3 regions of the Sphingomonas pollutisoli genome follow, and region 2 is predicted to be linked to each of the others. Evidence: predicted binding sites of a transcription regulator. Region 2 holds the regulator's gene; each other region holds the start of a gene.
The links. The regulator LexA, encoded in region 2, represses DNA repair genes until DNA is damaged. The targets are predictions, from matches to a motif close to GTTCCNCNCTTGTTCT.
Positions count from the first base shown of each region.

Region 1: a site for LexA is predicted at 4,056-4,071, ahead of recA (recombinase RecA). Genes of this name have one in related genera too.
Region 3: a site for LexA is predicted at 5,192-5,207, ahead of PX554_RS21960 (LexA family protein). Genes of this name have one in related genera too.

Region 1 covers NZ_JARFNJ010000004.1:333,126-343,434, reverse strand. Annotated here, with positions in the region: gene PX554_RS10875 (M13 family metallopeptidase) at 1-735, shown strand, start outside; gene PX554_RS10870 (hybrid sensor histidine kinase/response regulator) at 1,169-3,583, shown strand; gene PX554_RS10865 (response regulator) at 3,600-3,953, shown strand; gene recA (recombinase RecA) at 4,148-5,236, shown strand; gene PX554_RS10855 (glutathione S-transferase family protein) at 5,358-5,984, shown strand; gene PX554_RS10850 (dicarboxylate/amino acid:cation symporter) at 5,975-7,291, opposite strand; gene PX554_RS10845 (M24 family metallopeptidase) at 7,366-8,631, shown strand; gene PX554_RS10840 (DUF1593 domain-containing protein) at 8,635-10,086, opposite strand; gene alaS (alanine--tRNA ligase) at 10,235-10,309, shown strand, end outside.
Region 2 covers NZ_JARFNJ010000002.1:98,185-108,493, reverse strand. Annotated here, with positions in the region: gene PX554_RS03935 (magnesium and cobalt transport protein CorA) at 1-827, shown strand, start outside; gene PX554_RS03930 (hypothetical protein) at 832-1,044, opposite strand; gene PX554_RS03925 (citrate synthase) at 1,031-2,314, opposite strand; gene gltX (glutamate--tRNA ligase) at 2,333-3,772, opposite strand; partial or broken gene PX554_RS03915 (ComEC/Rec2 family competence protein) at 3,801-5,918, shown strand; gene lexA (transcriptional repressor LexA) at 5,923-6,591, opposite strand; gene PX554_RS03905 (molybdopterin molybdotransferase MoeA) at 6,660-7,844, opposite strand; gene PX554_RS03900 (reverse transcriptase domain-containing protein) at 7,876-9,375, opposite strand; gene moaC (cyclic pyranopterin monophosphate synthase MoaC) at 9,735-10,211, opposite strand.
Region 3 covers NZ_JARFNJ010000013.1:68,692-79,000, reverse strand. Annotated here, with positions in the region: gene PX554_RS22000 (conjugal transfer protein TraG N-terminal domain-containing protein) at 1-2,421, shown strand, start outside; gene PX554_RS21995 (hypothetical protein) at 2,402-2,656, opposite strand; gene PX554_RS21990 (hypothetical protein) at 2,773-3,129, shown strand; gene PX554_RS21985 (SOS response-associated peptidase) at 3,156-3,821, shown strand; gene PX554_RS21980 (HU family DNA-binding protein) at 3,866-4,147, shown strand; gene PX554_RS21975 (hypothetical protein) at 4,195-4,347, shown strand; gene PX554_RS21970 (hypothetical protein) at 4,322-4,516, shown strand; gene PX554_RS21965 (hypothetical protein) at 4,696-5,145, opposite strand; gene PX554_RS21960 (LexA family protein) at 5,262-5,675, shown strand; gene PX554_RS21955 (Y-family DNA polymerase) at 5,681-6,940, shown strand; gene PX554_RS21950 (hypothetical protein) at 6,943-7,251, opposite strand; gene PX554_RS21945 (response regulator) at 7,352-7,645, shown strand; gene istA (IS21 family transposase) at 8,202-9,689, shown strand; gene istB (IS21-like element helper ATPase IstB) at 9,701-10,309, shown strand, end outside.

The DNA of each region.
Region 1 (10,309 bases), on a different contig from region 2:
ACGGCGGGCGACGCGTTCGGCAACGCATGGCGCGCCAATGCATTCAGCCACGCCTATAACGTCGGCCATCTCGGCAAGCCGATCCAGCGCTGGGAGTGGGGGATGACCCCGATGGAGGTCAACGCCTATGCCAACCCGCCGATGGTCGAGATCGTCTTCCCGGCCGCGATCCTCCAGCCGCCGTTCTTCGATCCCGCCGCCGATCCGGCGGTCAACTATGGCGGCATAGGCGCGGTGATCGGGCATGAACTGACGCATCATTTCGACGATCAGGGCGCCAAGTACAACGAGCACGGCCAGCTCGCGAGCTGGTGGACTCCCGCCGACGTCTCGGCGTTCAACGCGCGCACCGAGGCGCTCGCCAAGGAATATGACGCCTATGAGCCGTTGCCGGGCGTGCACCTCAACGGCCACCTCACGCTCGGCGAGAACACCGCCGATCTCGGCGGCCTGACGATCGCCTACGATGCCTATCGCGCCTCGCTCGCCGGGAAGGCGCCGCCGGTGATCGACGGGTTCAGCGCCGATCAGCGCTTCTATCTCGGCTGGGCGCAGGTGTGGCGGCGTAACTACCGCGAGGCGAATTTGCGCCAGCGGTTGCTCACCGATCCGCACAGCCCGTCCGAACAGCGCGGAAACATCGTGCGCAACCTCGATCCGTGGTATGCCGCGTTCAAGCCCAAGCCGGGCCAGAAACTGTACCTCACGCCCGAACAGCGCGTGCGGATCTGGTAGCAGGACGTAACGTATCCCAATCCGGCGTTCCCGCGAAAGCGGGAACCCAGAGCCAAGCAGAACACGATCTACGGTTCTTGCTACTCTGGACTCCCGCTTTCGCGGGGGAACCAAGTTTTAAAATCGGGTGACGATCCATTCACCCGTTCGTGCTGAGTAGAGATCGAGTAGGGCCGAAGGCCCGTATCGAGATGAGCAGGTGAACATGCCCCCGGCATGTTCAGGATCATCTGGGGGATGATCCGACCTGCTCATCGTATCGAAGCACAGGTTGCGCGCGGGGCGTGTGCTTCGATACGCCACCTCGATATGCCTGCTGCGCAGGCTACTCGGCGGCTACTCAGCACGAACGGAGTTGTATTGGCAGAGACTGATCATCGCACGCCGATATGTGATAGCCTCGCAGCCCAACCCTAGCCAAAGAAGGATAAGAATGGCCAGCCTTCCTATCCTCAAGTCCGCCGACTCGAACCCAACCCGCGACGCGGCGCTGATCGCCGGCGCGACCGGAATCGTCGCCGCCCTCGTGATCCTCGGCCTGCTCGGCAACGTCGTGATCGCCGCCGCCTTCCTCGCCACCGCGATTGTCGGGGGCGGCGGGATGATCGTCTTCCGGCGCCTGTTCCCGTCCAGCGCGGGCGAGGGCGCCGAACCCGATTGGGCGCTCGCGCGCACGCTCGCCGCCGCCAGCGCCGATGCGGTCGCGGTCACCGATCGGGCGGGGCGGCTGGTCTGCGCCAACGATCACTATGAGGCGCTGTTCGGCGGCTTCCCGACCCCGCCCGGTCTGCCGTTCGACGGCGACGGGGCCGAGCGGATCGGCGTCGCCGGGCGCCGCGCCTGGCGGGATGGCACCGCCACGCTCGACCGGCTGGTCACGCGCGGCGCCAGTGTCGTCGCGGATATCGCCTGCGCGGGCGAGGACGGGGATCTGCTCGTGTGGCGCTTCCGCCAGACCATGCGGGTCAATCTCGCCGCCACCGTCGAGGAACTCGTCGCCGGGCGTATCGGTGAGCAATTTGGTCGCGCCGGCATCATGGTCACGCTGATCGGGCATGACGGCCGCGTCATTGCCGCCAACAGCGTGCTGCGCGCGCGCGCGATGGGGCATGCCGATGCCGCGATCACGGGCCGCGACTTCGCGCGCTTCCTCATCACCGACGAACGCGGGCTGGTGCGGTTCGAGCGCGAGGGCATGCTCAAGAACCCGCTGCGCGTCTTGCAAATCCCCTTCGTCGAGGGCGATGACGCGCCGATGCTGGTCGCGCTGATCGACGAGGAGCAGAGCGGCGCGCCCGCCGTCGGCGCGAGCGCCAGCGCGCACGTCCAGACGCTCGTCGCGCTGATGCCGTTCGGCGTCGCGCTGGTCGGCAACGACGGGCGGTTCCTCCAGATGAACGAGTCGTTCGCGCGCGCCGCCTTGGTCGATCCCGCCGCGCCGCCGGTCTATCCGGGCGATCTCGTCGTGCGCGAGGACAAGGGCGTCATCGCCGATGCGGTGCGCCGTTTCGCAAGCGGCGCGACCCATTCGACCGATCTCGCCATCCGTCTCAAGGATCACCCCGACGAGCCGGTCGCGCTGTCGATCGCCGGCGCGCGGGGCTTGGGCGATGCGGCGGTGCTGCTGAGCCTCAAGGACAATGGCGAGGAGACCCGGCTCAAGCGCGAAGTGGCGCAGGCCACCAAGATGCAGGCGGTCGGCCAGCTCGCCGGTGGCGTCGCGCATGATTTCAACAACATCCTGACCGCGATCATCGGCCACTGCGACCTGATGCTGATGCGCCATTCGCCCGGCGACAGCGATTATGACGACATTCAGCAGGTCCGCGCCAATTCGAACCGCGCCGCCTCACTCACCCGGCAGTTGCTCGCCTTCTCGCGCCAGCAGACGTTGCGCCCGCAGGTGCTGCAACTGCCCGATGTCGTCTCGGAGGTGTCGCAACTGCTCAAGCGGCTGCTCGGCGAGAGCATCACGCTCAAGGTGAAGCATGGCCGCAATCTCGCGCCGGTGCGCGCCGATCCGGGGCAGCTCGAACAGGTGGTCGTCAATCTCGCCGTCAACGCGCGCGACGCGATGCTGGCCAAGCCGCCGAAGGGGGGCGCGGTGCTCTCGATCCGCACCTTCGCGATGACGGCGACCGATGTGCGGCGGATGGGCTCGGATATTCTGCCGGTCGGCGATTATGTCGGGCTGGAGGTGTCCGATAACGGTGCCGGCATTCCGCCAGATGTTCTGCCCAAGATTTTCGAGCCGTTCTTCACCACCAAGGATGTCGGCAAGGGCACCGGGCTCGGTCTTTCGACCGTGTACGGCATCGTCAAGCAATCAGGCGGCTACATCTTCGCCGATTCGAAGCCGGGGCAGGGGGCGGTGTTCAGCATCTATCTCCCCGTCCATACCGCGTCCGCCCCCGTCGCCGACACGGTGATCGCGCCGCCGGGCAAGCCGCTCGATCTGTGGGGCAGCGGCACGATTCTGCTCGTCGAGGACGAGGACATGGTCCGCGCCGTCGCCGAACGCGCGCTCACCCGGCAGGGCTATACCGTGCTCGGCGCCGAGCATGGCGAGGCCGCGCTCGAACTGCTCGCCAGCCACCCGCGCCCCGATCTGCTCGTCTCCGACGTGATGATGCCGCTGATGGACGGCCCGACGATGGTGCGCCACGCCCGCAAGCTTTATCCCGACCTGCCGATCCTGTTCATGTCGGGCTATGCCGAGGAGACGTTGCGCAAATCGATCGACCTCGAAAACGTCGCCTTCCTCGCCAAACCCTTTTCCGTGCAGCAACTTGCCGAGGCGGTGCGCGCGATGATGGGGGCGAAAGGGCTTGGCGCGGACGCGAGTTGATGGTTATGGACCCGTCATGACCGCACCCCGCAATATCCTGATCGTCGAGGACGAACCCCTGATCGCGATGATGCTCGAGGATTTTCTCGAGGTTCTCGACAAGGTTCCGGTCGGCACCGCCGATTGCGTGTCGGTCGCGATGGGTCTCATCGAAGCCGGCGGCATCGACGCGGCGATCCTCGATCTCAATCTGCGCGGCGGCGAAACCAGCCTGCCGATCGCGGACGCGCTCGCGGCGGCGGGCATCCCGTTCGTCTTCGCCACCGGCGGCTCGCACGACAGCGTCGCCGAACGCTTCCGCGATCGCCCCTCGCTCGCCAAGCCGTTCACGATGGACGGTGTGAGCAAGGCCCTCGACGCACTGGCCTAAACCCGTCGCCCCGGCGAAGCCCGGGGCCGCTGTGGCGGGACGATCGCCAAGTCATAAGCCGGCCCCGGCCTTCGCCGGGACGACGCGTGTTGGAAAATATCTGTTCCACTCTTGTTCCATTAGAACAAATAGGATACGTCGCTTCCAACACGCATTGAATGCGCAGGCACATCGGTTTAGCGACGGAGGCTCTCGTGGCGGCATCACTGAAGGTCATCGACACCAAAATGGCAGCTTCCAACACAAAGGCCGCGGATGAGCGGCAGAAGGCGCTCGACGCGGCGCTCGCACAGATCGACCGCGCGTTCGGCAAGGGCTCGGCGATGCGGCTCGGCTCCAAGGAGACGATGCAGGTCGAGGCGATCTCGACCGGCTCGCTCGGGCTCGACATCGCGCTCGGCGTCGGCGGCCTGCCGCGCGGTCGCGTGATCGAGATCTACGGCCCGGAAAGCTCGGGCAAGACCACGCTCGCGCTGCACGTCATCGCCGAGGCTCAGAAGACCGGCGGCACCGCCGCGTTCGTCGATGCCGAACACGCGCTTGATCCGGTCTATGCCAAGAAGCTCGGGGTCAACATCGACGAGCTGATCGTCTCGCAGCCCGACACCGGCGAGCAGGCGCTCGAGATCGTCGATACGCTCGTGCGCTCGAACGCGATCGACGTGCTGGTGGTCGATTCGGTGGCGGCGCTGGTGCCGCGCGCCGAAATCGAGGGCGAGATGGGCGACAGCCACGTCGGCCTGCAGGCGCGCCTGATGTCGCAGAGCCTGCGCAAGCTCACCGGCTCGATCAGCCGTTCGCGCTGCATGGTGATCTTCATCAACCAGCTCCGCATGAAGATCGGCGTGATGTACGGCAACCCGGAGACCACCACCGGGGGCAACGCGCTGAAATTCTACGCGAGCGTCCGTCTCGACATCCGCCGCACCGGCCAGATCAAGGATCGCGAGGAGATCATCGGCAACACCACGCGCGTCAAGGTCGTCAAGAACAAGGTCGCGCCGCCGTTCAAGCAGGTGGAGTTCGACATCATGTACGGGCAGGGCGTCTCCAAGATCGGCGAGATTCTCGATCTTGGCGTCAAGGCCGGGCTCGTCGAGAAATCGGGCGCGTGGTTCAGCTACGACAGCGTCCGGATCGGCCAGGGCCGTGAGAACTCGAAGAATTTCCTCAAGGAAAACACCGAGATGTGCGAGCGTCTCGAAAAAGCCATCCGCAGCCGTACCGACAAGGTCGCCGAAGAGATGATGGCCGGCCCCGAGGATGACGACATCGACATGTGAGCGAGCTTGCTGAAATTCGAAGCGGCGTTCATCCAGACGCCGCAAAGCCCGGAAAGGCCCGCCCCTGTGGCGGGCCTTTCAGTATGCCGGAACCGATCGCCTTCGTCCGCGCTTGAGTTTCATGACGATCACCGTTCACCATCTCGAGAACTCCCGCTCGCAGCGCATCCTGTGGCTGCTCGAAGAGCTGGGCCTGCCCTATGAAATCCGCCGCTACGCCCGCAATCCCAAGACGATGCTCGCGCCCGAAGCGCTCAAGCGCCTCCACCCGCTCGGCAAGTCGCCGATGATCGAGGACGACGGCCGCATCCTCGTCGAGACCGGCGCGATCGTCGAATATCTCGTCGAAAAAGGCGACGGTCGGTTCGCCGCCCCCGCACACCGCGACGCGGCGCTGCGCTACCGCCAGTTCCTCCACTATGCCGAAGGCTCGCTGATGCCGCCGCTGTTCGTGCTGCTCGTGCTCGGCCGCGTGCCGCTGTTCGGCCGCACTGCGCGTCGGCGATTCCGGCCGATGGTCGACGTGCATCTCGATTATGTCGAAACCGTCCTCGCGACGCAGCCGTGGTTTGCTGGCGACACGATCTCCGCCGCCGACGTGATGATGAGCTTCCCGCTCGAGGCCGCGCGCAGCCGCGCCGGACTCGATGAGTCGCGGCCCGCCACGATCGCCTGGCTCGATCGCATCCACGCGCGCCCGGCCTATCAGGCCGCGCTCGCCAAAGGCGGGCCCTACGCTTACGCGTGACGCGTGAAGCCGTGGCTCGGCGCATGCGGCGGCTCGATCTCGGCCGGCGCGGGCGGCTCGAGATCGCCCTCCCAGCGCGCGACCACGCTCGCCGCGATCGCATTGCCGACGACGTTGGTCGCCGAGCGGCCCATGTCGAGGAACTGGTCGACCCCGATTATGAGCAGCAGCCCTGCCTCCGGAATGCCGAACTGACCGAGCGTCGCCGCGATCACGACGAGGCTCGCGCGCGGCACGCCGGCGATCCCCTTCGACGTCACCATCAGCGTCAGCAGCATCGCGATCTGCGTGCCCAGTGTGAGCTGGATGCCGTAAGCCTTGGCGATGAACAGCGACGCGAACGTCATGTACATCATCGACCCGTCGAGATTGAACGAATAGCCGAGCGGCAGCACGAAACTGGCGATCTTGGCGGGCACGCCGAACCGATCGAGCGCCTCCAGCGTGCGCGGGAACGCCGCTTCGGATGAGGCGGTCGAGAAGGCGAGCAGCGCCGGTTCGCGGATGTAGCGGAGTAACATCCCCGCGCGCCGGCCGATCACCGCGAAGGCGAGCGCACCGAGCACGATCCACAAAGTCGCCAGCCCGAAATAGACGCTGCCCATGAAATAGGCGAGCTTGAAGATCAGCCCCGGCCCATGTTCGGTCAGCGCGGCCGTGATCGCCGAGAATACCGCGATCGGCGCCAGCCGCATGACGTAATCGGTGATCTGCAACATCACGGCGGCCAGCCCCTCGGCGGCCGTAACCAGCGGCGCCGCGCGCTCGCCGACGGCGGTGATCGCCACACCGAAGAACACCGAGAAGATCACGATCTGGAGGATCTCGTTGGTCGCCATCGCGTCGACGATCGAACTCGGCACGATATGCGTGATGATCTTGGCGACATCGAATCCGCTCGCGTCGAGCCCGACCGCGGCGTTGACCGGGGGCGGCGTGAGATGCGGGCTGAGCCCGAGCGTGTCGCCGAAATCCGAGGTGAGGTGGAACAGCAACAGCCCGAGCGTCAGCGAAACCAGGCTGGCGCCGATGAACCACCCGACCGACTTCAACCCGACCCGCCCGAGCGCGCCGGTATCCCCCATGTGCGCGATACCCACGACCAGCGTCGAAAACACCAGGGGCGCGATGATCATCTTGATGAGGCGCAGGAACACCGTCGTCAGGATCGAGAACCAGCCGGCGATGCCCTTGAGCCGCGCGGCCGCGTCGGGTGAGCCGTCATCGATACCGGCGTGGATCGTCCAGCCGAGCACGATGCCGAGCACCAGCCCGCCGAGGATGTACCACGTCAACCGCTTCGCCAAGTCTATTCTCCCGCTGGCCCCGTATATAGCGAAGGGCATTGCCCCGGCGCCGTCAAGCGTCCTATCGGGTTCCGATGCAGCAAAATATTTTCCTGGGCCGCCGCAGGGTGTTGAAGATGGCGGGGGCGTTGCCCTTGCTCGCCGCGACGCATGCCGTCCGCGCGGCCGAGCCCGATCTCGCCGGCCTGGCCGATATCACCAGGGACGCGGCGCCGATAACGGCCGCCGAACGGCTTGCCCGCATCTCACGCGCGCAGGCGCTGATGAAGGCGAACGGCATCGGCGCCGTGCTGGTCGAGGCGGGATCGTCGCTGATCTATTTCACCGGCGTCGCCTGGCATCGCAGCGAGCGGCTGACCGCCGCGATCCTGCCGGTCGAGGGCGATCCGTGCATCGTCACCCCGTTCTTCGAGGAACCCTCGGTGCGCCAGACGCTCGCCATTCCGTGCGATGTGCGTGTGTGGCAGGAAGACGAAGACCCGCTCAAGTTCGTCGCCGGCTTCCTACGCGAGCGCGGTCTCGCCAGCCGCGCGGTCGGGATCGAGGAGACGGTGCGCTACTTCGCGGTCGATGGTCTCGCGCGCGCCATGCCCGACGCCAGGATCGTTTCGGCCAATCCGGTCGTGCGCGGCTGCCGGATGGTCAAGACCGCGCCCGAGATCGCGCTGATGCAGCGTGCGACCGACGTGACGATCGCCGCCTATCGTTGGGTGTATCCGCGCGTCGAGAAAGGCATGACGCGCGAGCAGATCGCCGCGCTGATGAACGCCGCAACCCGCAAGCTTGGTGGCGATCCCGAATTCGCGCTGGTGCTGATCGGCGAGGCGGCGGCCTATCCGCACGGCAGCCGTGCGCCGCAGGTGGTCGCGGACGGGCAGGTGGTGCTGATGGATTGCGGCTGCACCGTTCAGGGCTATCAATCCGATGTGTCGCGCACCTTCGTGTTCGGCACCGCGAGCAAGGACCAGCGCACCGTCTGGGACCATGTCCGCGCCGGCCAGGCCAAGGCGTTCGCGGCGGCGCGGATCGGCACGCCGGCGGGCGCGGTCGATGATGCGGTGCGCGGCTTCTACGAGACCCTCGGCTATGGCCCGCGCTACCGGATGCCGGGCCTGTCGCACCGCACCGGCCACGGGATCGGGCTCGACGGGCACGAGCCCGTCAACCTCGTCCACGGCGAGACGATGCCGCTCGCCGCCGGCATGTGCTTCTCCGATGAGCCGGGGCTTTACCTGCCGGGCAAGTTCGGCGTCCGGCTCGAGGATTGTTTCCACATGACCCCGGGCGGTCCGAAGTGGTTTTCGGTGCCGCCCGTCTCGATCGACGCGCCGCTGGGGTGACGGTCAGGGCGTGATCGTCACGATCACGCGCTTGTAGCGGGTCAGCGGCGGCGTGCCCTTGTCGGTCACCCGCACGATGAAATGCGCCTCGCGCGGCTCGCTCACCTTGGGCGCGGTGAAGTCGACCGTGTGGATGTTGGCGGCGATGCCGTTGAGGATCGGCGTCTGCCAATGGCCGATCTCCTGATAGTGGAACCATTGGAAGCTCAGGCTGTCGCCATCGGGGTCGGTGCTGTCGACCGCGCTTAGCACGAACCGCTCGCCCGATTTCACCGTCAGCCGATCCGGCCCGCTCAGCCGCACCTCGGGCGGGTGGTTGGCCTCAGCGAATGGGCGCACCGTCCAAGCGATGCGGGCGGCGAAGTCGTTCTGGAAGTCGTCACGCCAGCGCCAGATCCCGGCGCGGAAATCCTTGATCTGCCGGTCGCCGGGAACCGAGGCGCGCCCGAACTCGCGCGCGACCTGCGGGGTGAAGCTGTCGATCGCGTTGGTCCAGATCGGGCGCGTCTCCGGTTCAATCACGACCCCGCTGAACCCGCTCGGGTCGGTCGTCGCGACCGGCGGGGTGTAGAGTTCGTACCGGCCGCCCCAGCCGCCCCAATCGGGATGGTCGGGGTTGCTGAGGCCATTGGGGAGCAGCGACAGGAAGGCGGGCGTGTCGCCCTCCATGCCATAGGAGACGTCCGGGTACATCGCGCCGAGCGGCCCGTGCCCCTGCTGAATGTTGTCGCGCAGCCACGCATTGCTGATCGTGCGGTTGTCGCCGCCGTCGATCAGCGTGTGGATGCCGGTCCAGGTGCCCGCGCCATAGCCGCCGGGGCTGACGACATAGAACAGATCGGGGAAAGTCTTGCGCAGCCATGCGCCGGCATCGTCCTGATCGGAGATAGTGTAGACCCGCAGCTTGGCGATCAGGCGCCGGGCCACCTCGGGCGAGCGCGTTTCGCGGATCGTGGACAGCGCCTGTGCGAGCGTGTTGACGCCGCCCCAGACCGAAATCCACAGCGGGCGCGGATCGTTGCGCTCCAATGCCTCGACGATCAGCCGCGACCCGGCCGTGTCCTTGCCGGTACCGACCGCCGCCATGCCATAGCCCGGCTGGCCCTCGCGAACGAGCGCGCGCAGACGGTCGGCCGTCGGATAGCCGGCCTCGTGCTTCGCCAGATTCGGCTGAACCTTGGCATAGGCCTGGATGATGCGGCGGATCGAATCGGGATGGATGGCCGTCTTCATGTGGACGGAGGTCGTCGCGACCAGCCCTTCGAGGTCGATCTCGTTCGCATAGAGCAACAGCCGGACGAAGGATTGCGTGTCGTCGGGATCGGCCTCGATGTCGCTCAGCACGATCATGCGGTGCCGCTCGGTCGGCGCCGGCAGCGGGGCCTGTGCGGTCGCTGGCATGACCGGAACGGCGAGCGGCATCATGGTCGCAAGCAGGATCGCCAGTTTTCGCAACGTCTTCTCTCCCTGTGGTGTTCATGGCGCCGGGCGGCGGCGGTGCCTTACAACCGGTGGATCGCGGTTGCCAGTGAAGCGAGGATGCACGGTTCGCCGCAGCAGCGCCACGCTTGAGAAGATACGCGGCCTCGCCTAAGTCGGCGGGATGATCTCGACCAACGACATTCGCCGCAGCTTCCTCGACTATTTCGAGCGCGAGGGGCATGCTCGCATCCCGTCC
Region 2 (10,309 bases):
CCCTGCAGACGGCGTATAATCTTCATCCGCTCGCGATCGAGGATGCGCTGAAGGCCGACCAGCTTCCGAAAGTCGATGTCTATGGCGACCAGCTTTTCGTCGTCGCCCGCACCGCGCACCTGGAAGGCGACAAGATCATTTATGGCGAGACGTCGATTTTCGTCGGGCACAGCCACATCATCAGCGTGCGCCACGGCTCGCCGCGCAAACATCTATCCTTGCGTGACAATCTCGAAAAGGCGCCGACGCTGCTCGCGCAGGGCGTCGATTACGTCCTGCATGCTATCCTCGATTTCATCGCGGACGGCTATCTGCCGATCGTAGAGACGATCGAAGAAGAGGTGATCGCGATGGAGCGCCGCGCCATCGACGCGTTTCTCAACCGCGACGAGGTCGCGCGGATCTTCGCGCTGCGCCGCGAGCTGATGCGCTTTCAGCGCGTTCTCGTGCCGATGGGGGAGGTTGCGGGCAAGTTCGTGCGGCTGGATCTGCCGTGTATCGACGTTGACGCGCGGCCCTATTTCAGCGACGTGCTCGACCATGTCCGTCGCGTACAATCGATGGTCGAGGGATTGCGCGAGGTGCTGACGTCGGTGTTCGAATTCAGCAATCTGCTCGAAGGGCAGCGCACTGGCGCGATCACCCGTCAGCTAGCGGCCTGGGCCGCGATTCTGGCGGTGCCGACCGCGATCGCCGGCATCTACGGCATGAATTTCGAGCATATGCCCGAACTGAAATGGGTTTGGGGCTATCCGCTGACGCTGGCGGTGATCGTCGGGGTATGCGCCGTGCTCTACTGGCGGTTCCGGCGATTGGGTTGGCTGTGAGCGATCACCGCCGCGGGCGGCGGTTCCGAAGGATCAGCAAACCGCCCGCGACCACGAGGACCGCGCCGTAGAGTACCCAGCGCCGCGCATCGATCATGAAGCTCGATGCCGGCCAGCGGATCACACCTAAGCCCTGGCCGATCCACAGCAATCCCATCGCCAGCGCGAGCGCGCCGGCGATGAGGAGGACGATGCGGAGCGCGTCAGCGGGTCGCAAGGGGAACGTAATCGCGCTGCGTCGCGCCGGTGTAGAGCTGGCGCGGCCGGCCGATCTTCTGCGCCGGATCCGAGATCATCTCGTTCCACTGCGCGACCCAGCCGACAGTGCGCGCGAGCGCGAACAGCGCGGTGAACATCGTGGTCGGGAAGCCGATCGCCGAAAGGATGATGCCCGAATAGAAATCGACGTTCGGGAACAGCTTCTTCTCGATGAAATACGGATCGTTGAGCGCGATCTCCTCGAGCCGCAGCGCGGTTTCGAACACCGGATCCGTGACGTTGAGCGACGCGAACACCTCGCGCACGGTCTTCTGCATCACCGTCGCGCGCGGATCGTAGTTCTTGTAGACGCGGTGCCCGAAGCCCATCAGGCGGAACGGGTCGTTCTTGTCCTTGGCGCGCTCGATATAATGCGGGATCTTGTCCGGGGTGCCGATCTCGCGGAGCATGTTGAGCGCGGCCTCGTTCGCGCCACCATGCGCCGGCCCCCACAGGCAGGCGATGCCCGCCGCGATGCACGCGAACGGATTGGCGCCCGACGAGCCGGCGAGCCGGACGGTCGAGGTCGAGGCGTTCTGTTCGTGATCGGCGTGGAGGATGAAGATACGGTCCATCGCCTTCTCGACGATCGGATTGACCTCATATTCCTCGGCCGGAACGCCGAAGGTCATGCGCAGGAAGTTGCCGGTGTAGCTCAGGTCGTTCTTGGGGTGCATGAACGGCTGGCCGATCGAATATTTGTACGCCATCGCCGCAATCGTCGGCATCTTGGCGATCAGCCGGTGGCTGGCGATCATGCGCTGCATCGGGTCCGACACATCGGCCGAATCCTGGTAGAACGCCGAGAGCGCGCCGACCACGCCGCACATCACCGCCATCGGATGCGCGTCGCGGCGGAAGCCGCGATAGAAGGTCGCGAGCTGCTCATGCAGCATCGTGTGGCGGCTGATCGTATATTCGAACTTGGTGAGTTCGTCGGCCGAGGGCAGCTCGCCGTTGAGCAGGAGGTAGCAGGTCTCCATGAAGCTCGACTGTTCGGCGAGCTGGCCGATCGGATAGCCGCGGTGCAGCAACACACCCTGGTCACCGTCGATATAGGTGATCGCGGAGTCGCAGCTCGCCGTCGAGGTGAAGCCGGGATCGTAGGTGAACATTCCGGTCTGCGCATACAGCTTGCGGATGTCGATCACGTCCGGGCCGACCGTGCCCGAAATCACCGCGTTCTCAACGTCCTTGCCGGCTACACTCAGTTTCGCGGTGTCGGTCATCGATGTCTCTTCCTCTATTCAGTTCTGTATCTGATCGGCGATCCGGCCGAGGCTTTCCTCGCGCCCGAGCAGCACAAGCACGTCGAAGATACCGGGGGAGGTCTTGCGTCCGGTCAAGGCGGCGCGCAGCGGCTGCGCGACCTGGCCGAGTTTGACCCCCGCATCCTCGGCGACCTGCCGAACCGCAGACTCGAGCGCCTCCGTATCCCAGCCGTCGAGCGCGTCAAGCGCCGTGTGCAGTGCAGCGAGCAACGGTTGCGCATTTCCGGCGAGAAGCGGCGCGGCTTCCACCGCGATCGCGAGCGGACGCTGACGGAACAGGAATTGCGCGCCATCGGCGAGTTCGATCAGGCTGGCTGCCCGCGGCTTCAGCGACGGCATCGCGCGTTCGAGCAGGGCGCGCTGATCCTCGCTCAATGCGGGATCGAACCGCGCCGCGACCAACGCGGCCAGTCGGCCGTCGTCCGCCTCACGGATATAATGCCCGTTGAGGTTTTCGAGCTTCTTGAGGTCGAAGCGTGACGGCGACTTGCCGATGCCGTCGAGATCGAACCACGCGACCGCCTGCTCGCGGCTGATGATTTCGTCATCGCCGTGACCCCAGCCGAGCCGAAGCAGGTAATTATCCACCGCTTCGGGCAGCATGCCGAGTTCGTCGCGGTAATATTCCACGCCGACCGCGCCGTGCCGCTTCGAAAGCTTGCCCCCGTCCGGCCCATGAATCATCGGCACATGCGCGTAGATCGGCTCGGGCCAGTCCATCGCCTTGATGATCGGCAACTGGCGGAAGGCGTTGTTGAGATGATCGTCGCCGCGGATGACGTGTGTCACGCCCATATCGTGATCGTCGACCACCACGGCCAGCATATAGGTTGGTGTGCCATCAGAGCGCAGCAGGATGAGATCGTCGAGCTCGGAATTTTGAACGGTGATGCTGCCCTGGACGCGATCGACGATCGTCGTCGCGCCCTCGGTCGGCGCCTTGAGGCGGATGACGTAGGGCTTGTCGCCCGCTTCCGGCGCGCGGTCGCGCCACGGGCTGCGGACGCGCAGGGGGCGCTTGGCCGCCTCCGCCTCGGCGCGCATCGCCGCCAGTTCCTCGTGCGTCATGTAGCAGCGATAGGCGTGGCCGCTTTCGACCATCTGGTGCGCGACCTCGGCGTGGCGCGCCGCGCGTTCGAACTGGAACACGGCATCGCCGTCCCAGTCGAGCCCGAGCCACCGCATCGAGGTGAGGATCGCGTCGATCGCCGGCTGGGTCGAGCGCGCGCGGTCGGTATCTTCGATCCGCAGCAGGAACTTGCCGCCTTTGGCCTTGGCGTACAGCCAGTTGAACAAGGCCGTGCGCGCGCCCCCGATGTGGAGATAGCCGGTCGGCGAGGGCGCGAACCGGGTGACGATGTTTGCGGTTTCGGGCGTGCCGGACGTGGCCGCCGCGCTATCAGATGTTGCGCCCAACCGCGCTTGCTCCCAGACATGAGTATCGATGGCCAGCTTAGCCGCCGACGCCCCTAGCACGCGACCTTCGCCGCTTCAAATCGGCTGGCCGCCCGCTTGGGTGGCGGCGTTGGAGCGCTGGCTCGAAGCCGAGCGCGACCAACTGGTGCTGTGGCTGCCGGTAATGCTCGGCGCGGGTGTCACGCTGTGGCTGGAACTTCCCGATCCGTTGACGTGGACCGTCGCCGCGCTGGGGGCGGGGGGCGTATCGCTCGCGGCCGTGGCGATCGGACACGGTGGACGCGCCGGGCGAGCGCTCGCGGTGGCGGCGATGCTCGTCGCGTGCGGCGTCCTGCTCGTCTGGTGGCGCGCCGAGTCGGTCGGCGTCGCGCCGCTGGCCGGCCCGGTGCTGGCCCGGTTCGAGGCGAAGGTAGAGCGGGTCGACCCGATCGCGGCGCGCGATCTCGTGCGGTTGCGGCTGGCGCCGTCGCGCGTGCTTGCGGAAGGCGATCGTACCGCACCGGTGTTGCCGCCGCACCTGCGCGTCAATCTGGCCGTCGCGGACGTGCCGACGGGGCTGGGGGTGGGCGCGACGATACGGCTGCGCGCGCGGCTGCTCCCGCCGCCGGCGCCGGCGGTGCCGGGCGCCTATGACTTCGCGCGAGTGGCCTGGTTCGATGGGATCGGTGCGACCGGTCGCGGCATCGCCCCCGTGGCGGTGTTGATACCGGGCGAGGCGGCGGGGGGCGGCCTGCGGCAACGCTTGTCGCGCCACATTCAGGCGAGCGCGCCCGGCGGCGCCGGCGCGATCGCCGCCGCGCTCGCGACCGGCGACCAAGGCGCGATCCCCGAGAAAGACGCGGAGGCGATGCGGCGTTCCGGACTGGCGCATCTGCTTTCCGTGAGCGGGCTGCATATCACCGCCGTGGTCGGCGCGGTCATGCTGATCGTCGGACGGCTGCTCGCGTTGGTGCCGTGGATCGCGCTACGCTGGCGCGTGCCGTTGATCGCGGCGGGGGCGGGCGCGGTCGCGGCGATCGGCTATACGCTGCTCACCGGCGCCGAAGTCCCGACCGTGCGGTCGTGCGTCGCGGCGCTGCTGGTGCTGGTCGCGCTGGCAATGGGGCGCGAGGCGATCACGCTGCGGCTGGTCGCGGCGGGCGCATTCGTGGTGCTGTCGCTCTATCCCGAGGCGCTCGCGGGGCCGAGCTTCCAGCTTTCGTTCGCGGCGGTGGCGGCGATCGTATCGCTGCACGAGCATCCGGCGATCAAGCGCTGGTTCGGGCCGCACGAGGAGGGGCGCGGGCGGGCGATGCTGCGCGGGCTTGGCTCGTTGCTGCTGACGGGCGTCGTGGTGGAGCTGGCGCTGATCCCGATCTCGGTGTTCCATTTCCACCGCGCGGGCGTGTATGGATCGGTCGCCAATATCGTCGCGATTCCGCTGACGACCTTCGTGACGATGCCCTTCGAGGCGCTGGCGTTGCTGTTCGACTGCGTCGGCGCCGGCTGGCCGTTCTGGTGGGTCGCGGCGCGGTCGCTCGATCTGCTGCTGTGGATCGCGCATTCGGTGGCGGGGTTGCCGGGGGCGGTCGCGTCGATACCGGCGATGCCTGCGGGCGCCTATGCTCTGATGGTCGCCGGCGGGCTGTGGATCGCCTTGTGGCGGACGCGGTGGCGGCGGCTGGGCGCGGTGCCGCTGGTGATCGGCGCTGCATGGGCGGTGCTGACGCCGGCGCCCGATCTGCTTGTCACCGGGGACGGGCGGCACGCGGCGATCCGGACGGCGGGCGGCAACCTCGCGGTGCTGCGGGATCGGACCGGCGATTATACCGCATCGACCTTCGCCGAGAATGGCGGGGTCGATGCGGTGCCGCTGCTGATGTCCGAGCAGCCTGACGCGCGGTGCAGCCGCGATCTGTGCCTCGTTCGCCGCGGGGCTTGGCGAATCCTCGCCACGCGCAGCGCTTACTTAGTTCCGTCCGAGCAGCTCGTCCCGCTCTGCGCCGGCGTCGATATCGTCATCTCCGAGCGGCGATTGCCGCGCGCTTGCTCGCCGCGCTGGCTGAAGCTCGACGCCGCCACGCTGGCCGAGACGGGTGGAGTGGCGATCACCTTTTCGACCCGAAACATCGCTATCGTGAGCCACAGCGAGGACCGTCACCCGTGGCGGGTCAGTCGTAGCGGCGGAGCAGGCCGGCGAGCTTTCCCTGGATACGGACCTGCGCGGGGGCGTAGCGCTGGGGATCGTAGGCGCGGTTGGCGGGATCGAGACGGACCATCGCGCCCTCGCGGCGGAAATATTTGAGCGTCGCCTCGGCGTCTTCGATCAACGCGACGACGATCTCGCCGTCGCGGGCGGTCTCGGTGCGGCGGATCAGCGCGTAATCGCCATCGAGGATGCCGGCATCGACCATCGAATCGCCTGCGACTTCAAGCGCATAATGCTCGCCACCGCCCAGCAGCGCGGCGGGCACCGCGAGCATCGACTGGCCCTCGAACGCCTCGATCGGCACGCCGGCGGCGATGCGGCCGTGGAGCGGGATCTCGATCACGTCGTTGGCGGGCTCGGGCAGCGGGCGGAGGTTGGCGGGCGGCGCGACAGCCGCCTTCTTCGCGGCGGCGACCCGCTCGGGCATGCGCAGCACTTCGAGCGCGCGCGCGCGGTTGGGCAGACGGCGGATGAACTGGCGCTCCTCGAGTGCGCTGATGAGCCGATGCACGCCCGACTTCGACTTGAGATCGAGCGCCTCCTTCATCTCCTCGAACGAGGGCGACACGCCGGTTTCCTCCAGGCGATCGTTGATGAAGCAGATCAGCTCGTGCTGCTTGCGAGTGAGCATCGCGTTCCTCCGTCCGAACAGATGCGGAACCAATATGGAACGGTAGGATGCAAGTCAAGCGGTGTCCATCAGCCGATCGGCAGGATTTCGACCGAGTCGCCGGCGCTTGCCGGAGGCGCGTTCGGCGCGCGGATCACCAGGCAATCGGCGCGGGCGAGCGTGCGCAGCATCGAACTGTCCTGGATCGCGGCGACGTACACGCGGCCCCCGCGCGTCTCGGCGCGCAGGTAATCGGCGCGGTGATCGTTGGCGGGCAGGTCTTCGCCGAGGATCGCGGTCGCGCGGCGCGGCTGCGGATCGGCGGCGCCGCTCATGTGCGCGATCAGCGGGCGCAGGAACAGCGTCGCGGTGACGAACGCCGACACCGGGTTGCCGGGCAGGCCGAGCACGACCGCGCCGTTCAGCCGCCCGGCCAGCATCGGCTTGCCGGGGCGCAGCGCGATCCGCCAGAAATCGAGGTTGCCGCCCGCTGCCTCCAGCGCGGGTCGCACCAGATCATGATCGCCGACCGACGCGCCGCCGGTGGTGACGAGGATATCGGCCTCGACGGCAGCGAAGGCGGCGGTGATCGTGTCGAGCCGATCGGGCAGGATGCCGAGATCGATCACCTCGACCGGCAGATCGGCGAGCATCGCGGCGAGCATCGCGCCGTTCGATTCGGGCAGCGCGCCGGGCGGGAGCGGCGCGCCGGGCGCGACCAGTTCGTCGCCGGTCGCGACGGTGGCGACGCGCACGCGGCGGCGGACCGGGAGCGCGCCGTGCCCACCGGTCGCCGCGACCGCGATCCGCGCCGGGGTGATCCGCGCGCCGGCCGGCACGAGCACGTCGCCCGCGTGGAAATCGAGCCCCGCGCGGCGCACGTTGCGGCCGGCATAAGCGGGGCCGGCGCCGGTGACGCTGAGGATCGCGCCGTCGCGCGCGGCCTCCTCCTGCACCAGCACGCTGTCCGCGCCGGCGGGCATCGTCGCGCCGGTGAAGATGCGGACCGCCTCGCGCGCGCCGACGCTGCCCGCGAAGGGCGTGCCGGCCGCGCTCTCGCCGATGACGGTGAAGGGGCCGGGCAGATCGGCGAAGCGCAACGCATAGCCGTCCATCGCCGAGAGATCGGCATAGGGCTGGGTGCGGAGTGCCGCGACATCCGACGCGGCCCAGCGGCCGGCGGCGGCGCGGATCGGGACGGTTTCGGGCGCGACGGGTGTTGCGAGCGCGAGGAGGCGGGTGAGGGCGGAGTCTACGGAGACTAGGGGTGGCATGTTGAGGTCCGGGCCAGTTATATATTATTCGCTAGGAGAGGGCATGCGCAATTTCATGCGTCATTCGTGTCCGAACAATTTGTCCATAGTTTTTCAACTGGCCGCTGATCGGTTTACCTAACGGGCCGAATATTTCGATTGCCCGCCTAGCGTATGTCCAGAAAGTCCAAGTATCGTAGCTGGCTTTCGGGTCAAAATCTTCGACTCTTCCATAGCGCTGCATAAATTTCGCAGCGTTAAACTTGCTTTCTATATATGATTGATCTTTTTCTGGATATCGCCGTACCAATGCACGCGCCTCTGCGCGGATCGAGCGAGTGACCTTTCGGTAAAGTCTCGACATCGTGCTATCCCGCAAATAAGCTGCTTTGCCATCGTAACGGAAGCCGAGGTACTCTAGCCCATTTGTACCTTGTTCGCCGTGTATCTTTTTGAAGTCTTGTCCGCCAGGAACCGAAAAGTATCTCAATACAGATGTTTTGCTTTCTTTAATAAGAAGCTTTGACCCATGTTTCTTGATTTCATTCATAGCAAAGTCCCGAGCTGCAATTGCTTCAATTTCTTCGCCGGGAACAATAATGATTATATCGTCAGAATAGCGAAAGAATGTGCCGCCAACGGCATCTACGTACGCCTTCAATGCGCTATCGAAGTCGATAAGATAAATATTTGCTAACATATCGGAGATCGGTGATCCCTGAGGAATGCCGAAATCATTTTCGTTCGTTTCGATCAAACTAGCGAACGTGCCACCCTTTCCACATATTTTCTCGCGAAATTCGCTGTTTGAACATAGCTGCCGGGGCATGTCCTTAAACCCCGTGGTGTAAACGGGAATTTTACCAGCGCCTTTCGCTTCCCATGTAAGATAGCCGAGGCGTTCGTACGCCGCGTCTCGGTCGACGATCGAATATCGAGTGATCGCGCGAAACACTGCTCGGTGGTCACGGGGAAGTTCGGCCGTGCCAAGCAGGCTACACCACTTCTGTCGTAGCAATTCGTGATCGATGCTCTCAAAGAATGCGCTGATATCAAGCGTAACGACCGCCGCGTGGCCAAAATTCCGGATGACGTTGAAAGCATCTAAAGCGAAGTCGATGTTGGACTTCCCTTTGCCTGTAGGCGTTACCAGCTTGCGATAAGCAATCACGCTATGTTCGAGATCGCGCGCCCTTAGTGATGCTTCATACGGATCGCGAAGAATATGCCGATAGTACGAGTAGATATAAGCGTCACGTCTGCTTGCGAAACGGAGCTGTCGAATCTTTTTCTTAGGTTTTCCTCCGACCTTATCGCGGAAGGGTTGCCACTTTTCCTCGAAGCGCATGAACGGGTAGAAGCTGTTGCGAGAAACAGCATCTGGATTTCGTACCAGTTCTTCAATATCTTTGTGGCGTATTGGCTTATCGAAATGTGGATAGTGTTTTAAAGACGGGGACCAGTCTACCACGCGCCCTCCACGAGAGGGGGGAAGAACATCCGCATCCCATACGGAATTTTCCTTTCGGAAGCGTTCCTCCCCCAGCACCACTATCAATCGAGCGCCATTAACACTCTGCTGGGACCGTTTTCGAACGATTTCGAGTATACTGAAACAGTATGGATCATCGAGACTTACGTCTTTGCCGATCCTTCCACATTCATTCTAACCAGCGAGGCAACTATGTACCAAACCAGCGCGAATTTAGCGGTTGACAGTATAAACAAACTACTCCTGTTCGCGTGAGCGTAAGGATACCGTATATCTAGCACGCGGCGACGATTCGTAAACTGTCGTGTAGAAGTTTTGGCACGCTGTTGCCATAAAGCCACAGTACGCTGCTACGGGCGCTTCGGATGCAATTGCCTCACGTTTATAAAGGTGTCGGTCGATCGGGATACCGCCCGGCATTAAACCTTCGCAGCCCGCCACTCGCCCGACTTCCCCCCGCGCTTTTCCAGCAGCCGCACGCCGGTGATGACCATCGCTTTGTCGATCGCCTTGGCCATGTCGTAGATCGTCAGCAGCGCGACGCTGGCGGCGGTGAGCGCTTCCATTTCGACGCCGGTCTTGCCCTCGGTCGCGGCGGTGGCGGTGACGGTGACGCCCTCGGCGTCGGGCGCGAGATCTACGCGCACACGCGTGAGCGGCAGCGGGTGGCAGAGCGGGATGAGGTCGCTGGTGCGCTTGGCGGCCATGATGCCGGCGATGCGCGCGACGGCGAGGACATCGCCTTTCAGCGCGGTGCCGTGGCGGATCGCGTCGGCGGCGTGCGCAGACATGGTGATGCGGCCGGTGGCGATCGCCTGCCGCGCGGTGACGGGCTTGCCGCCGACATCGACCATGTGCGCGGCGCCGGTTTGGTCGAGGTGGGTGAGGGCGGTCATGTGCGCTCCCCTTTCGGAAAGGTCGCGGGTGGGTTGGCCTGAGGGGATCGCAGCGTTTCCGCGCGGGCCGACCCACCCCTCGGTCCCCTCCCTTCCAG
Region 3 (10,309 bases), on a different contig from region 2:
AAACAGATCTCGATGATTGACGCGTTCCTGGCCGCGCGCGAGAGCTTCTCAGACGCCGGGTGGGACGCCTATGCGTCGCAGCGCGCGGACGCCCAGGCCAAGAACACCTACACCTCGATCGCTACGCAGGCGATGACCTGGGTGCCGCTTCTCGGCATCGTCCTGACGGTCGTATTCTACGCGATGTTCCCGGTGCTTTTCCCGCTGTTCCTGTTCCCCAGGACCGGCCTGCAGACGCTCAAGGGCTATGCGACCGGGTTCTTCTACCTCGCCTCCTGGGGGCCGCTCTACGTCATCCTGCACATGTTCGTGATGAGCAGGGCGGCGAGCCTCTATCACGCGGCGGCGCCGATCGGGCCGACGCTGCTGGTTTCGGACGGCATGGCGAGCGTCAATGAATCGATCTCGACGCTCGCCGGCTTCCTGATGATGAGCGTGCCGTTCATCGCCGGCGGGATGGCGCGCGGCGCGATGGCGATCGCGGGGCATGCGACCTCGATGTTGCAACCGGCGCACAGCGCGGCCGAACAGGCCGCGACCGAGCGCACCACCGGCAACTACTCGTACGGCAATACCTCATTCCAGAACCTGACGTCGGGCATGACCCAGGCGAACAAGTTCGACGATCAGCCCAAGTTCAATTCGGGCTATTCGGTCGGCACGTTCACCAACGCCGACGGTGGCGTGACGTACGGCTTCGCGGACGGGACCAACGCGTTCGATACCCGCCAGGGCATCTCGAACCTCGCATTCACGCCGACGCGGACCGCCGGGTTCGACAGCAGCATGAGCCGGGCGCTCTCGGACGGGCAGACGCACACCCAGTCGCTCCGCAGCGCGGCATCGCAATCCTGGAACGCGACGGCGACGACGGCGACGGATCTGTTGACGGCCGCTGAGCATCGGCGTGGTAGTTCGACCGAGACGGGGTCGGGGTTCAATAACAGCATCACCAGAATGACGGAGGCATCTCGGAGCCTTTCCACCGGACTGAGCAATCGCTTTGGTCTTAGTGAGTCCGATGCACAGCAAGTCGCCCGTGCTTCGCAGACCACAGGCGACGCGAACGCCGGCATAGAAGTTCTTAAGAAGTTGTGGGGCGTCACCGGAAGGGCTGGCCTCAGCGGTAAAATCGCATCGATCGCGACCGAAAATACGAACAGGACGCTGTCGGCCGATAACGCCTACGGGGAATTACAAGACTACATTACAAAGGAAACTAACTCGACGCAGGCCCGGGCAGCACGCGACGAATTCATGCGTGAATCTAGCACGAGCGGAGATAGCGAGGTTCGGTCGCTGTCGCAGAAGCTGGGCGTCAGCGTCGGGGAATCGCGGTCGGCGTCGTTGGAAGCAACTCGAGCCGAAGAGACGTTCCAGCGGGTCAGCAACGATGTCAGGGAGGCCTCGGCGCGGGGCTGGTCGCTCAATCGGAACGAGAGCCAGGAGTTTGTCGTGTATGCCCAGGAGCGGCTTCTCGGCGACGACACGCTGTCGCAGTTCGGGTGGACGCCAGGCATGGTCATGCCGCGCACGCCGCAACAGGAACAGGTGCGCGATATCCTGCTTGGCGAATTCATGGAGCGCCGCGTCGCATCGGTCCGCGACGAACTGGGTGTAAGCGTGCCTGAGCGTCTGTCGGGGCAGTTGCATGGCCCCGCATCGGCGACCCCGGGTGCGGTAAACCAATGGGGCAACCAGCGCGCAGCCGGTGTCAGGGCACAAGGACCGGACGTGTCGATCCGCGAAAGTTCGCGCGATCTCGACTTGGCCGGCAATGTCGCAGACGCGATCCCGAATGCGTCAGCGCGCATCACCCGTGGTGCATTCGAGGTCGGCAACGGTGTCGACGAGGCGAGAGGGACGGCGGGTCAGCTAGGTGACCATGTCCAAGAGCGCAATGATGCGTGGATCACGACGACACTTCCCGGTGTTGAGGGCGCGCGCAACTGGGTCCGTGACAATCTCGGGATCGGAGCTGGCACCAGCCATGTTTACGAAGTCCCGCGCGGTGAACGTGCGATGCTGCCGATTTCGGGGCGGCTGAGTTCGGGAATGGGTGGTCGGATCGACCCGGTCACTGGCGAGCCCGGACGGCATCACCGAGGGGTGGATATTGCCGCGCCAGCAGGGACGGAGATCCGCGCACCTGCATCGGGCCAGGTCATCCGAAACGACTTCCAGGCCAACGGGGCCGGCAATTATGTGGTCCTGCAGCACGGCGACGGGTCGCAGAGCAAATACTTCCACATGCAGGATCGGTCTGGCTTCCAGGTCGGCAGCACGGTCGAAGCTGGGGCGGTGATCGGGCGTGTTGGCAGCACCGGGAAATCGACCGGTTCGCACCTTCATTATGAATTATGGAAGGATGGCGCTCCGGTCGATCCGAGGCGGTTCCAGCTTAGGAATGGCCGGGAGTGAAGATGAAGGCGAAAGCCATTACTATTGCAATAAACACAAAGAAAAGCTTTGCATGTGAGTTGTCGCTCACTTCGGGTGGCTCAAATTCATCGTGTCTAGTGGCTTCAGCCAATGCCTCCCGGCCTACATGCGTCATTTGATCGTACATGTTGCTAGGATTGATATATCCGTTTGAAGACGAGCCACCGATTGGGAACCGATCCCAGTCCATCTGGCCAGGTTCGTGGTTCAACATGGCCGCTCCTTCCTCAATCCGTGGCTGACCGTGCTGGTCAGAATTAGGCTTGCAAAGCCTAGCATATCGGATTGAGTTTGGCGAGGATTTTCACCCGTACTGACGGAGTGGGCACGGTGGAGCAGGACGGCGAAAACCCGCGCACGATCGAACGCTACGAGGCGCTGCTGCGCGAGCATCTGCTGTTCTACGATGCGCTGCGTCTGCGCGAGCGCCGGCCGAGGAGCGCGGCGCAGCGCCAGTTCCAGGACGTGGCGTGGGGGAAGGCCGCGCCGGTCACCGATCACGAGTGCGCCTATGTCTGGCACCTGAAGGCGCGCGGGATCGCGCCGTTCAACACGCCGGCGCCGGCACCGCATATCGACGACGTGATGGCCGGATTCGACGTCGGCGCGCGGCCGGTTAGTGGCGACGTCGGCACGAAATGGGATAATGCCTGGCGCGAGTATCGTGGTGGCCGGGAGTTCTTCTAACCTGGGCACGATGAAGGAGCCGATCGATCTGCAACCGATATCGCCTGAGCGCCAAACAGGCCGCGGTGATGCGGGCGGTCGGATTCGAGCCGCCTTATCCCGAGGACGAGACCTACCCGGTGCCGCGCGAGATCTTCCCGACGGGCAAGAAGACAGCGCGCTACGGACTGGTCGTCAGGCGGGCAGGGGAGGGTAACCGTCCGCTCGAACCGGTCGCGATGGAATGGGGCTTCCCGACCAAGGTAGCGAGCAAGCGCGACCCGGCGGTCAAGCTGGACAAGTTCGTCACCAATGCGCGGAATCTCGCATCGTCGATGTGGAAGCCGTCGATCGCGAATCCCGATCGGCGCTGCCTGGTCCCGTTCACGCACTTCGCCGAGCCGCATCCCGACGGCGGGACGGGCGACGATGGCAAACCCCGCCAGATGTGGTTTTCGCTGCCCGACCAGCCCATCGCCTTCTTCGCCGGTCTGTGGCGGCCGACCGAGCGCGGCGATGCCTATGCCATCTGCACCACCTCTCCCAACGCCACCGTCGATCCCTGGCATCCCAAGGCAATGCCGGCGATCCTTCACCCTCGCGATTACACGGCATGGCTCGACGGCAGCTATGAAGACGCCCTGAAGCTCGTCCGCCCCTATGAGGGCGAGATGAGCGCGCAGGAGGCAACTCCCGATGGCGGCGCGACGTGAACCGGGCTAAGGCCGGTCCAATCATTCACCACCGGGACGTGTTCATGACGACGACATCCGATCTGGCCGAACAGCTCTCCAATACCCATGGCCTCGCAAAGGCGGACGCCAGGAAGGTCATCGATGCGATCCTTGCGAACATCACCGCGGCTGTCGCGACCGGCGAGGAAGTCAGCCTCAACGGGTTCGGCAAGTTCAAGCTGAAGGACACCCCAGAGCGCCAGGGGCGCAACCCGTCGACGGGCGAGGCGATCACGATCGCGGCGTCACGCAAGCTGACGTTCGCGCCGGCGAAGGCGGTCCGCGATCGGATGAACGGCAAGTGATAAACGGGCCAGGGTTTTAGAACGCTGGCCTAAACTGAGGGGACTTCATGGCCGATACCGCAGCCGACTACCGCGCGAGGGCAGCGGCCGACCTTGCCGAGGCCCAGCAGCTCGTTCTGCCCCATGCTAGGGACCGTATGCTGCATTCGGCCGATCGCTGGTCGAAGATGGCTGATGCGGCCGATCGCCGTGTCCGGTAACGAAAGCACGACGGTCGCGCTCGACGTGGCTAACTGGTCAGCGGTCCAGGCAATGGTCGAGCGTCTCGACGACAGGGCTGTGATAGCGATCTACGAGCTGGCCGAAGGCGCTGGTCCGGTCGCGGACCTCGCGGCCGCACAGATGGAAAAACGCAACCTCGACTATTGAGCCAAGTTAAGAGTTCGGCCGCTGGTTAAGCCGCTGTTGCCAAGCCGGCACAAGCCACGTTCCTGTTTTGTTCGATAATATATCTTATGTTAAATCAATGGCTTAGCAGATTTCCGGCATCGTTCTTGCAGAGACTGACGTGGCTTTTTCGCAGCTAAGGCTTGCCAGTCAGTCGCGAGTTAGCCGCGCCGTCGTTCTCGCGCGCGAGCGTGTCGCGGATCTTCGTAAAGATCCTGCAGCGCGCGCAGCCGAAACGCATTCCACCAGCGTTGCCAGCGATGCTCCTCGGCATCGTGGAGCATGTGACATCGCTGGCATAGCGCGGCGAGATTGCGCGGCGCGCTATTGCCAGGATCATGATCCAGATGCGCGCAGGCCAGCACGACATAGGTGATCCGCACGACGTCGAGCGCGAAGAGGTCGCCGACCTTCACCCGTCGCCCCTCTCCCGATCGCCAGCATCGCGCTTCGCTATCCCACCAGCGCCCATCGCCCAGATGCGCGACGTGCCGAAGATGCGGTCGCCGGCAGCGTTCGCAGCGCCCTCCTGCCCGCACGAACCGGATCTGGTCCGACAGCAGCGGCCAGTCGATCGGGTACAGCCAGCGGTTTTCGGGGCGGATCGGCATCCATGACTCTATGAGTCATGCGAAATGAGAACAAAAGGAAAATCTCGTTCCCTTCATGTTCTTATCCAGCATATCATGCGCGCATGTCCGCGTGTGTGATTCCCCTGTCCCAACCGATGCCGATCGCCGATCTGCCGCCAGCGTTTCGCCTGAGGGTGGTGAGCGCGGCCGGCGCTGGCTTCCCCTCGCCTGCCCAGGACTGGGAGGAAACCGCGATCGATCTCGTGGCGCTGCTGCGCCTCGACCGCGCCGCCAGCTTCGTGTTCCGGGTCAGCGGACAGTCCATGATCGACGCTGGAATCTATGATGACGACGTGGTGGTGGTCGATCGCGACGCCACGCCGGTTAGCGGCCGCATCGTCATCGCCGTGGTCGACGGGGGCTTCGTGATCCGCCAGTTGGTCTGGCGCGACGGCAAGCCGGTCCTCGAGGCCCGCAACGCGCGGATGCGCTACGACGCGGTGATCGCGGATGAGAGTGTCGAAGTGTGGGGCGTCGTCCGCGCCTCCGTGCGCAACCTGCAGGGCTGACCGCCATGTGGGCGATCGCTGACGTCTCCAACTTCTATTGCTCGTCGGAGAGGGTATTCGACCCGTCGCTGCGCGATAAACCGCTCATCGTGCTGAGTAACGGGGACGGCTGCGCCATCGCGCGCTCCGAGGAGGCCAAGGCGCTGCACATCAAGATGGGTGCGCCGATGTTCAAGATTCGTGATATCGTCCGCGAGCATGGCATCCAATACCGCAGCAGTTCCTACGAATTGTATGCCGACATGAATCGTCGCTTCAATCAGGTCCTCGCCGAGCACAGTTGCACGGTCGAGGTGTACTCGATCGACGAATCGTTCTTTCGCCTGCCGGTGCTCCCGAACGGCCTGGGCGACGTGGCGGCCGCGCACCGCGTGATCGCGGCCGTCAAGCGTGCGACGGGCCTGCCGATCCGCATCGGGCTTGGCCCGACCCGGACGCTGAGCAAGGTTGCCAACGCCCTCGCCAAGGCGTCGGAGAAGGTCTGGAAGGGCGTGGTCGACCTGCACGACATCGAGCTGCGGCGGCGCCTGTTCGCGCAATGGCCGGTCGAGGAGGTCTGGGGCATCGCGCGAGCGATGACCGAGCGGCTGCGACCGCTCGGCGTCAGGACGACGGCCGATCTTGCCGCCCTCCCCCCGGAGGTCGCGCGCGACGTGGGGACGGTGGTGCTGGAGCGGCTCGTGCGCGAGCTGAACGGCGTCGAATGCACCGATTTCGAGCCGGAGCCGCCCCCGTCCAAGGCGACCGCGGTGACCCGCTGCTTCGGTGAGCCGGTGCGCGAGGTCGCGGCGCTGCGCGAGGCGATGGTGCGCCGCGCGGTCCGCGCGGCCGAGAAGATCCGCGCGCAGGATCTCGCTGCCACCCGCCTGATCGCCTTTGCCCACGGAAGCCGGTTCAAGCCCAACGCGCCGTCCGCCTCGCGCATAGCGCGGCTGTCGCCGGCGACCAATGATCCGCGCGTGATCGGCGGTATGGCGGGCCGCATGGCGGATGTCATGTACGAAACTGGCGGCGTCTACACCAAGTGCGGCGTCATGCTCGAGGGGCTGGAGCCGATGACCGCGCACCAGGCCGACCTGTTCGCGGTGCCCGATCCGCGATCCCCTGCCCTGCTCGCCGCGATCGACGGGCTCAACGGGCGGTTCGGCCGCAACACGATGCGGCTTGCCTCCGAGGGCTTTGGCCAGAAGAGCTACGACACCAAGCGTGCTTTCAAGAGCCCGTCCTGGACCACGCGGATCGATCAGGTGCCGATCGCGCGGTGAGATCAATAGCGATAGCCTGCCTGCCGGCAGGCCGCTGCCAGCTTCATCACTCGCCCATCCTTCGCGCCGTACCGGCGCAACCGTGCGGAATAGCTGTCGCAATAGCTTTTCGCGCGAGCGGACAGTGGCACCCCGTTCGGACCTCGCGCGGTCGCCGCCCCGCCCCGTTCGGCATAGCCACGAGCAGTCGCTGACTGAACCTGGGTGCGCGCTTGCGCGCCCAGATCGACTGCGCCGGGCATGTCCTGCGCGCCGGCAGGGGTCGCGATCGCGAATATCCCGACCGTGAACACAGCAACCAGGCTACGCATTCGATGTTCTCCCTCGAATTTCCGTCAGGCCATCAACGATTTGGCGGCAGCATCGTGCCGGTCGCGGGAGCGATTATGGATACAGGCGGTTGTAGAGGTGATGAACACGTCGACCGTACCTTTCGCGCTCGCGGTCGATGACGTCCCGATCATCCTGATGGACATGACGCTGATCCTGGAGGACGCCGGCTTTCGCTGTCATGAGGCGATGGACGGCGATACCGCGATCGTGCTGCTGGAGGAGCAGGCCGACAACACCATCCTGCTGTTCTCCGATGTCGAGATGCCGGGATCGATCAACGGCTTTGCGCTGGCGCGTCATGTCGCACAGCACTGGCCCTGGATCGAGATCGTGATCGCCAGCGGCAATATCTGTAGGCGCTTGCAATCATAACGGCGCCTGCTCGCAAACAGCCAGATTTTCTGCTCACGCTATCTGCCACTGGCGCGTGGCAACCTGCTCAAATTATCTGCCAGTGTGCTCGCCATTATCCGCCGCTGCTTGCAAACGAGGCGTCGTGCTCACGCTTTCTACCAGTGGGTTCTCCAAACCCGTCGCCGGCAGACGCTTTTGCGAAGCACGTTTTCAGAACAGTTCTGACAAGCGGCGGGCAGCAGAAATGCGGTGCGGTCATGGCCCGCCGGCAAGGTCGTCAGAAAGGAAGGCTTTTGCGAACAGCGGGTGGCGCATAGAGCGGGCACAGATATACGTTTACGACTGAACCAGTCGAAGCGCGCTGGCCGCGACCGTCCCGAATGGGATCAATGGTCGGGATAGGATTCTCTTCATGCCCCAGCCGGTATAAAGGAACCGCCCCGATCGTAGCGGCTGCGTCGTTATCCCGTGTGTAGGGCGGTGACAAACCCGGCCACGGGAGCGCCGGCATAGGTGCCGGTGCGGCGGAGAGAAATCCTGCCAGTGGTAAGCTGCTCCATTTGGGGCGGCGAGGATGTTTGCCTTGGAGAGCTACGCGGCCGTTCGGCGTTTCGTGTTCGTGGAAGGTCATAGTCGCCGGGAAGCGGCGAAGGTGTTCGGTCTGAGCCGGGACACGGTGGCGAAGATGTGCGCGTTCTCGCTGCCACCAGGCTACCGGCGCGCGAAGCCGCCGGAGAAGCCGAAGCTGGGGCCGCTGTTGCCGGTCATCGACGCCATGCTGCGCGAGGACCGCCTGTCGCCGGCCAGGCAGCAGCACACCGCCAAACGGATCTTCGAGCGGCTGCGCGACGAGCATGGCTATGGCGGCGGCTACACGGTGGTGAAGGACTATGTGCGGCTAAGTCGGGCCCGCAGCCGGGAGACGTTCGTGCCGCTGGCGCACCCGCCGGGCCATGCCCAGGTCGACTTCGGCGAGGCGTGGGCCGAGATCGGCGGCGTGCGGCAGAAGGTTCATTATTTCTGCATGGACCTACCGCATTCCGATGCGTGTTTCGTGAAGGCCTATCCGCGCGAGACGACCGAGGCGTTCCTGGACGGCCATGTTTCGGCCTTCGCCTTCTTCGGCGGCGTGCCGCTGTCCATTCTCTACGACAATCTGAAGATTGCGGTGGCGAGGATCTGCGGCGACGGCAAGCGCGAGCGCACGCGGGCCTTCACCGAGCTGGTCAGCCACTACCTGTTTGCCGACCGGTTTGGCCGGCCCGGCAAGGGCAACGACAAGGGGAAGGTCGAGGCGCTGGTAAAGCACGCCCGCGCGATGTTCATGGTGCCCATTCCCGTGGCGGCCAGCTTCGACGAGTTGAACGAGCGCCTGGCGAAGGACTGCCTGGCCCGACAGAACGGGCATGCCGGACGCCATGCCGACACCATCGCCGAGCGGCTTGCCGCCGACCGGCAGGTCTTCCGGGCCTTGCCGGCGGTGCCGCTGGAGCCGTGCGAGAAGCGGTCGGCGCGCGTGTCGTCGACCGCGCTGGTGCGCTACCGGACCAACGACTATTCGGTGCCGACCGCCTACGGCTTCCGCGACGTCCTGGTGAAGGGGTTCGTCGACGAGGTCGTCATCAGCATCGCCGGCGAGGAGATCGCCCGCCATCCGCGCAGCTATGGCGAGGGCGCCTTCGTCGCCAACCCGCTGCACTATCTCGCGCTCATCGAGCAGAAGCCCGGCGCGCTCGACCAGGCGGCCGCCTTGCAGGGCTGGGATCTGCCCGAGATCTTCCAGCATCTGCGCCACCTTTTGGAAGCCCGTATGGGCAACAAGGGGAAGCGGGAGTTCATCCAGGTGCTGCGGCTGCTCGAAGCCCTGCCGCTCGCCGTCGTCACCGACGCGGTGACACAGGCCGTGCAGCTCGGCGCCATCGGCTTCGACGCGGTGAAGCTCATCGCGCTGGCGCGTATCGAACGGCGACCGCCCCGTCTCGATCTGGCCGCCTATCCGCACCTGCCCCGGACGGACGTGAAGACGACCCGGGCGGCGGACTATGGAGTGCTGGCGGCATGACAAGCGACAAGATGCCGACCGGCACGACCGGCGGGACACCCCAGGTGCTGCTCGCCCACCACCTCAAGCAGCTCAAGCTGCCGACCGTGCTGCGCGAATATGAGAAGGTCGCGCGCGAATGCGCCCGCGACGGTATCGACCACCCGCGCTACCTGCTGCGTCTCATCGAGCTTGAGCTCATCGACCGGGAGCGGCGCACGGTCGAGCGGCGGATCCGCGCCGCCCGCTTCCCGGCGGTGAAGAGTCTCGACACCTTCGACTTCACCGCCATCCCCAGCCTCAACAAGATGCTGGTGCTCGAACTCGCCCGCTCGGAATATATCCTGCGCCGGGAGAACGTCATCGCGCTGGGTAACAGCGGCACGGGCAAGACGCACGTCGCCCTCGCGCTCGGCCTGGCGGCTTGCCAGAAGGGTTTCACCGTCGCCTTCACGACCGCGGCCTCGCTGGTCAACCAGCTGATGGAGGCGCGCGACGAGCGGCGTCTGCTCAAACTCCAGCGGGAACTGGCGGCCGTGAAGCTGCTCATTGTCGACGAGCTCGGCTATGTGCCGCTGTCGGCGACCGGCGCAGAACTGCTCTTCGAGGTGCTGTCGCAGCGATACGAGCGCGGCTCGACC